2 regions of the Neobacillus sp. SRL179 genome follow, and region 2 is predicted to be linked to the other one. Evidence: a T-box and tRNA genes for the amino acid it is inferred to sense, from the RefSeq annotation. Region 2 holds a T-box; the other holds one or more tRNA genes.
The links. The T-box of region 2 lies ahead of leuS (leucine--tRNA ligase). A T-box ahead of a tRNA ligase gene usually reads a tRNA of that ligase, here a tRNA-Leu.
Positions count from the first base shown of each region.

Region 1: it encodes a tRNA-Leu, which carries the amino acid that the T-box ahead of leuS (leucine--tRNA ligase) is inferred to sense. The anticodon was not compared.

Region 1 is NZ_OZ481792.1:1,189,318-1,193,142, forward strand. It holds rRNA gene AC4E8C_RS05755 (23S ribosomal RNA) at 1-88, shown strand, start outside; rRNA gene rrf (5S ribosomal RNA) at 217-333, shown strand; tRNA gene AC4E8C_RS05765 (tRNA-Asn) at 348-422, shown strand; tRNA gene AC4E8C_RS05770 (tRNA-Ser) at 430-521, shown strand; tRNA gene AC4E8C_RS05775 (tRNA-Glu) at 539-613, shown strand; tRNA gene AC4E8C_RS05780 (tRNA-Val) at 617-692, shown strand; tRNA gene AC4E8C_RS05785 (tRNA-Met) at 721-794, shown strand; tRNA gene AC4E8C_RS05790 (tRNA-Asp) at 798-874, shown strand; tRNA gene AC4E8C_RS05795 (tRNA-Phe) at 881-956, shown strand; tRNA gene AC4E8C_RS05800 (tRNA-Thr) at 972-1,044, shown strand; tRNA gene AC4E8C_RS05805 (tRNA-Tyr) at 1,075-1,159, shown strand; tRNA gene AC4E8C_RS05810 (tRNA-Trp) at 1,165-1,238, shown strand; tRNA gene AC4E8C_RS05815 (tRNA-His) at 1,254-1,329, shown strand; tRNA gene AC4E8C_RS05820 (tRNA-Gln) at 1,370-1,444, shown strand; tRNA gene AC4E8C_RS05825 (tRNA-Gly) at 1,449-1,523, shown strand; tRNA gene AC4E8C_RS05830 (tRNA-Cys) at 1,537-1,610, shown strand; tRNA gene AC4E8C_RS05835 (tRNA-Leu) at 1,643-1,728, shown strand; tRNA gene AC4E8C_RS05840 (tRNA-Leu) at 1,752-1,833, shown strand; gene AC4E8C_RS05845 (NADP-dependent oxidoreductase) at 1,908-2,843, opposite strand; tRNA gene AC4E8C_RS05850 (tRNA-Gly) at 3,044-3,117, shown strand; gene AC4E8C_RS05855 (B3/B4 domain-containing protein) at 3,331-3,825, opposite strand, start outside.
Region 2 is NZ_OZ481792.1:3,727,811-3,731,635, forward strand. It holds gene leuS (leucine--tRNA ligase) at 1-2,360, opposite strand, end outside; T-box leader at 2,400-2,622, opposite strand; gene AC4E8C_RS18480 (MDR family MFS transporter) at 2,993-3,825, opposite strand, start outside.

The DNA.
Region 1 (3,825 bases), 2.5 Mb from region 2:
CTGAAAGATGATCAGGTTGATAGGTCAGAGGTGGAAGCATGGCGACATGTGGAGCTGACTGATACTAATCGTTCGAGGACTTAACCATTTATATTAGGTGAATTCGATTTTACAAACTTCTTCTGCATTATCTAGTTTTGAGGGAATGAAAAAATTTCAATTTTCTCTTGAAAAATATGAAAAAGACATTATAATAAAATAGTGTCGAATAAATAGTCTGGTAATTAAGGCGAGAAGGTCACACCCGTTCCCATACCGAACACGGAAGTTAAGCTTCTCAGCGCCGATGGTAGTTGGGACACGCGTCCCTGTGAGAGTAGGACGTTGCCAGGCTGTAATCTTATTATTCCGCAGTAGCTCAGTGGTAGAGCTATCGGCTGTTAACCGATCGGTCGTAGGTTCGAGTCCTACCTGCGGAGCCATTTTTATGGAGAGCTGTCCGAGTGGCCGAAGGAGCACGATTGGAAATCGTGTAGGCGGGTAACCCTGTCTCAAGGGTTCAAATCCCTTGCTCTCCGCCATAAAATAATTATTATCTGGCCCCTTGGTCAAGCGGTTAAGACACCTCCCTTTCACGGAGGTAACACGGGTTCGAGTCCCGTAGGGGTCACCATTTGGAGGATTAGCTCAGCTGGGAGAGCATCTGCCTTACAAGCAGAGGGTCGGCGGTTCGATCCCGTCATCCTCCACCATAATTTTAAATAGCAATATTATTATTGTCGCGGGGTGGAGCAGTCCGGTAGCTCGTCGGGCTCATAACCCGAAGGTCACAGGTTCAAATCCTGTCCCCGCAATATGGTCTGGTAGTTCAGTTGGTTAGAATGCCTGCCTGTCACGCAGGAGGTCGCGGGTTCGAGTCCCGTCCAGACCGCCATATGTTGGCTCAGTAGCTCAGTCGGTAGAGCAAAGGACTGAAAATCCTTGTGTCGGCGGTTCGATTCCGTCCTGAGCCACCATTTATTTTAGCTTTTGCCGATGTAGCTCAATTGGTAGAGCAACTGAATCGTAATCAGTAGGTTGGGGGTTCGATTCCTCTCGTCGGCACTTGTTGCTGGCAAAATGAATATTATATGTGGAGGGGTAGCGAAGTGGCTAAACGCGGCGGACTGTAAATCCGCTCCCTCCGGGTTCGGCGGTTCGAATCCGTCCCCCTCCACCATTTATAGGGGTATAGTTTAAAGGTAGAACGAAGGTCTCCAAAACCTTTGGTGTGGGTTCAATTCCTACTACCCCTGCCAAACAATTTTATTATGGCGGCTGTGGCGAAGTGGTTAACGCACCTGATTGTGGTTCAGGCATTCGTGGGTTCGATTCCCATCAGCCGCCCCATAAAATTTATCTTGAATATAGAACTAATATATATTAACATTGGGCTATAGCCAAGCGGTAAGGCATCGCACTTTGACTGCGACATGCGTTGGTTCGAATCCAGCTAGCCCAGCCAATTTGCGGAAGTAGTTCAGTGGTAGAACATCACCTTGCCAAGGTGGGGGTCGCGGGTTCGAATCCCGTCTTCCGCTCCAATATATCTTATATGGCGGCATAGCCAAGTGGTAAGGCAGAGGTCTGCAAAACCTTTACCACCGGTTCGAATCCGGTTGCCGCCTCCATATTGATTTAATAAGTCCAGTTTTTTTAATACGCCGGGGTGGCGGAACTGGCAGACGCACAGGACTTAAAATCCTGCGGTAGGTGACTACCGTACCGGTTCGATTCCGGTCCTCGGCATTGCTTTACAAAAAATTAATTACGCCGGTGTGGCGGAATTGGCAGACGCGCACGACTCAAAATCGTGTTCCGTGAGGAGTGTCGGTTCGACCCCGACCACCGGTATAATGAGACTGCTTGCCAAGCAGTGGGAAAAGCGTCCCTTACATTTTGTAAGGGACGTTTTTTATTTCTTTATTTTAACTTATATTAATAACAATTTTCCCCTTGGCATGGTGGCTTTCACTAAGGGCGTGAGCCTCTTTAATTCCCTCCTCACTTAAGGGGAATCTGTGTCCGATAATGACTTTAACTTTCTTTTGCTCTAACAGGTCAGCGATTATTCCTAGCTGTTCTCCGTTTGGAATAAGCCAAACCAATCTGGATTCTATTTTTTTCATTCCAGCTTTTTCTTTGTCTGGTTCAGAAACAATAGATGCTAGTTTTCCGCCTTCCTTTAGAATGCTAAAGCTCTTTTCCTGATTCTCTCCTCCTAAGGAATCAAGTACAAAATCAAAATCGTGAAGAACTGTTTCAAAATCCTCTTTTTTATAATCAATAACCACATCTGCACCAAGTGATTTTAAAAATTCGATATTATGGGTTCCTGCTGTTGTGGCAACATAGGCACCGGCATTTTTAGCAAATTGAATGGCAAATGTTCCAACGCCGCCGGCTCCTGCATGAATCAGCACCTTATCACCTCGTTTGACTTGTCCAAAATCAAAAAGGCATTGCCATGCCGTTAATCCAGCGAGTGGAACACAAGCTGCTTCTTCAAAACTTATTGAATCGGGAATTTTTGCGAGCAGATGAGCGTCAACGGCGGTATATTCTGCATAGGTTCCTCTATTAGTTGTTTCTGGTCTGGCAAATACCCGATCACCTTTTTTAAAATTAAGGACATTTTCACCAAGCATATCGACTGTCCCAGCTGCATCCCAGCCTAATATAATTGGAAATTCAAAAGGCAGCATTCCTCTTAAATATCCTTCACGCAGCTTCCAATCGATAGGGTTTATAGAGCTGGCATGGAGCTTAATAATTACTTGATCTTGTCCAGGTGAAGGTTTTTGAATCTCCCTTTCCTTTATCTGGTCTTTCCCGCCATATTCATCAATAATAATTGCTTTCATAGCAACCTCCTAAATAACTATAGATAACCCTCATAATATGTTCAAATTGGGTCTTTCAAATCCATTCAAAGGGAGCATTTTTATTCACTAGAATGAAAAATCGACAAATTTCGCAAAATCTACTTGACGATTAACGTAGTAATGTGTAATATTATTTAAGTCAGTTCATTCATCACTTTGACACATATTTCAACAAAAATGCGGGTGTAGTTTACTGGTAAAACCTCAGCCTTCCAAGCTGATGTAGTGGGTTCGATTCCCATCACCCGCTCCATACATATTAACTAACGCAGTGTATCGTTACATAAGAGAACGATGCATTGCGTTTTTTTATATTGGCTTTGTAAAAGAAGATGTTGATTTTGCATCCAGCCAATGAGGGACTAATCGCATCGGAAACTCGCCTGATTAGTCTTTCATCAAGTCTATGAAGGAATAATCCTAATAATCAACTATGTTACTTAACTTTATATAAAAAAAGATGCCCCTAACGGCATCCAATAATTTTGAAGGAACTATCTCCCCCATGGACCTGAGTAAACATGTTCATTAATGATTCAGTGAGCTTTTGAGCCTTTTCGTAATCAGTCGTGGGTCGCAGGTAAATGAGCTGCATGGCATTTTTAGTAGCAACTGTTACTTGGGTTCTTTCGGAGTCGACAAAAGGACTTCCAAACGGTCCGAGTTGATCAGAAGCTATAATAAGTTGGTCTAAGGAGTTCGTTCTTCCGTTAAGACCCAAGTACGACTCACCCGCTTCACCGATACGGGTTTCCACTGGTCCCTGCATTAAATCAAGATCGTAGATGCCAATTGGCACTTGATACTGCAAGGAGAAAAAATTATTAATATCAATCGCACTGTGAACAGAAGAAAGATAATTTTGTTTTTGAACTCTGCGAAATAATGCTTCAGAAGAAGGCCGATAGCGGTTGGGGTCTTTACCAATTGTTTTAAAAATGGCTCGCCATTCTTGTATGCC
Region 2 (3,825 bases):
TTTCCTTCAATTTGCTCTTTCACACGGTCATCATCCATTGCGATTCCTTCCAATGCTTCCTTGCTTGCATCATTAGGTACCATCAACTTTGTTTTTACCTTACCATTGACTTGAATAACAATTTCCACTTCTTCGTCGACTAATTTTGCTTCATCATAGGCAGGCCATGCTTCGTAAGAAATAGTTCCACTGTGACCAAGCTTTTCCCAAAGTTCTTCGGTAATATGCGGGCAAATAGGCGCAAGCAATTTAACAAAGCCTTCAATATAATCCTTTGGAAGGACGGTTGCTTTGTAGGCCTCATTGATGAATACCATCATTTGAGAAATAGCTGTATTAAATCTCAAGCCCTCGTAATCTTCAGTTACCTTTTTAACGGTTTGATGATAAACTTTTTCCAAACCTGCAGCATCTTCCGTTACTTTGATTTTTGGACTTAATGAACCATCCTCTTCCACTAATAAACGCCATATTCGATCTAAGAAACGGCGGGATCCGTCTAAGCCATTTGTTGACCAGGCAATTGATGCATCAAGCGGGCCCATAAACATTTCATATAAACGAAGGGTATCGGCACCATGACTTTCGATAATATCATCAGGATTTACCACATTTCCTTTTGATTTACTCATTTTTTCATTACCTTCGCCAAGAATCATTCCTTGGTTGAAAAGCTTTTGGAATGGTTCTTTCGTCGGCACCACACCGATATCATATAAAAACTTATGCCAGAAGCGAGCGTATAACAAGTGAAGCACGGCATGTTCGGCACCGCCAATATAAATATCAACAGGAAGCCAATGATTTAATTTCTCTTTTGATGCTAATGCTTCATCATTTTTCGGATCAATATATCGTAAATAGTACCAGCAGCTGCCTGCCCATTGTGGCATCGTATTTGTTTCGCGACGGCCCTTTTTACCTGTTTCTGGATCAACGACATTTACCCAATCCTCGATGTTAGCAAGCGGTGATTCACCTGTACCGGATGGTTTAATGTCTGTCGTTTTTGGTAATGTCAATGGAAGCTCCTCTTCAGGAACGGCGGTCATCGTCCCATCTTCCCAATGAATAATTGGAATTGGCTCGCCCCAATAGCGCTGGCGGCTGAATAACCAGTCACGTAAACGATAGGTTACTTTTTTTGTTCCAATCCCTTTTTCTTCTAACCAGGAAATCATTTGAGAAATGGCCTCTTCTTTATTTAACCCATTTAAAAACTCGGAGTTAATATGTTCTCCATCACCTGTGTAAGCTTCTTTCTCTACATCGCCACCTGCAACCACTGGTTTGATGGATAAATGGAATTGTTTTGCAAACTCATGGTCACGTTCATCGTGAGCTGGAACAGCCATAATGGCACCAGTTCCGTAACTGACAAGGACATAGTCAGCAATCCAAATCGGCATTTTTTCACCATTTACTGGGTTAATGGCATAAGCGCCAGTAAATACACCTGTTTTCTCCTTGGCTAAGTCTGTGCGTTCAAGATCGCTTTTCATTTTTACTTTATCTAAATAGGCATCAACAGCTGCACGTTGTTCTGCTGTCGTAATTTTATCAACGAAAGAATGTTCAGGAGCAAGAACGGCATAAGTGGCACCGAATAATGTGTCCGGACGAGTTGTGAAAACAGTAAAAGTTTCATCATGTCCATCAATCGCGAAGGTTACTTCTGCTCCTTCAGAACGGCCAATCCAGTTGCGCTGCATTTCCTTCAAGCTTTCCGGCCAATCCAACTCTTCTAGGTCTTCTAGTAATCGGTCACCATAAGCTGTGATTCTTAACATCCATTGTTTCATCGGACGTCGCTCAACTGGATGGCCGCCGCGCTCGCTCTTCCCGTCAATAACCTCTTCATTTGCTAAAACGGTTCCGAGAGCAGGACACCAGTTTACGGCTACTTCATCAATATAAGCAAGCCCTTTTTCCCAAAGCTTTAAGAAAATCCACTGCGTCCATTTATAGTATTCCGGGTCCGTTGTATTGACTTCACGATCCCAATCATAGGAAAAGCCTAATGATTTAATTTGTCTGCGGAATGTATCAATATTGTGTTTGGTAAATTCTGCAGGGTCATTTCCGGTATCTAATGCATATTGTTCTGCAGGTAATCCAAATGCATCCCAGCCCATTGGATGGAGAACATTATAACCTTGCATTCTTTTTAAACGTGAAAGAATATCGGTAGCTGTATAGCCTTCAGGGTGTCCAACATGGAGTCCGGCTCCAGATGGATAGGGAAACATATCTAAAGCATAGAACTTCCGCTTATCATATTCCTCGCTTGTTTTAAACGTTTTTTCATTTTCCCAAACCCTTTGCCACTTCTGCTCAATTTGTTGATGATTAAAGCTCATAACTTTTCCTCCTAAGCATAATAAAAACCCCTCATCCCAAAAAGGGACGAGAGGATTGTATGTATCTTCCCGCGGTACCACCCACATTAGTGTTGTTAACACTCGCTTCATTCATCCTTAACGCGGAAAACGGCAAACATTACTACCATTTCATGCTTGCAACTCATAGGCGAGTTCATGATGTACCCGGTTGACTTGCACCAGCCGTCAACTCTCTATCTTTCGAGTATGGATCATTACTACTCCTGATCACTGTTTTTTTAATATAAAGTATTACGGTTATTGTATTAAATTTTCAGCCACTATGCAAGCAAACAAACGCCTAATTTCATTATGGACAAAATACTTCCCTTTTAAACACAGGTTTTTGTGGTGCTCCGCCTGTCTCCAAAAATGAGAAAAGCGGAAGCGCCCTGGTCAGCGGCGTATGGCCTGGAGCGCTCCAACTGAGATAAAGGAAACACGAAGAGCCGGAGGCGATTCGATGTTGACTTATCGTAGGGCGGAGAGCGAAGGACACTAGCCGTTAGGGCGCTGGAGCTGGACAATTCTCAAAGTCAAAACTTAAAAATTCTTATATATGACAAAGGACAAAGGAGAGCCTCCTTTGTCCATTCCACACGGACAAAACACTATAATTGTCCACGGATGGTGCCTGACACCAACTTATTTTTTAGACCTCGGTCATACAATAGGGTTGTTACGACGGCTAACAGGAATAATCCTATTAAAACGATAAATAAAGCGGATATGTTAGACATATCGACTATTAAGCCACCCAATAATGGACCAATCATCCTTCCACCGGTAGCCGTGCTGTTTACAATACCTTGATAAAATCCTTCCCGTCCCTTTGGTGCTAGATCGAATGCAACGGTTGGTACGGCTGGCCAGATAAACATCTCCCCAATCGTAAGGATGATCATTGCCACTAAGAAGCCTGAAAAGGAGTCAGCCTTTCCTGCAATAAGAAATGACACAATGAAAATACCAATTCCGATAATTATTTGCAGTTTAAGTGATGTGGATAGAAGCTTCAAAAATCCGTTTAAAAGCGGCTGTCCAAGGACAATAATCGCACCGTTGAACGTCCATAATAAACTGTATTGTGTTAGAGAAATATTGATGTCCTGAGTATAAGAAGCGATTGTTGTTGTCCACTGACTATAGGAAACCCAACAAAGCAAATAGCCGCCACAAAGAATGAGAAGAGCACGTAAATTGATATTGCTGGTGTTTATCGTATTGGAGTCTTTATCGTTATACTCTAGTATGATTGGTTCAACGTTAATCCCTTTATATCCAAAAACTGCAATAAATAAAAAGATTACATACATGATCGTATTAGCAAGGAAGATCAATTGGAATGAATAATCTGCAACTATGCCCCCGAGTGATGCCCCAATCGCAACCCCTACATTTTGAGCTACATAAAGGGCATTAAATGATTTACGTCCTCCCTCTT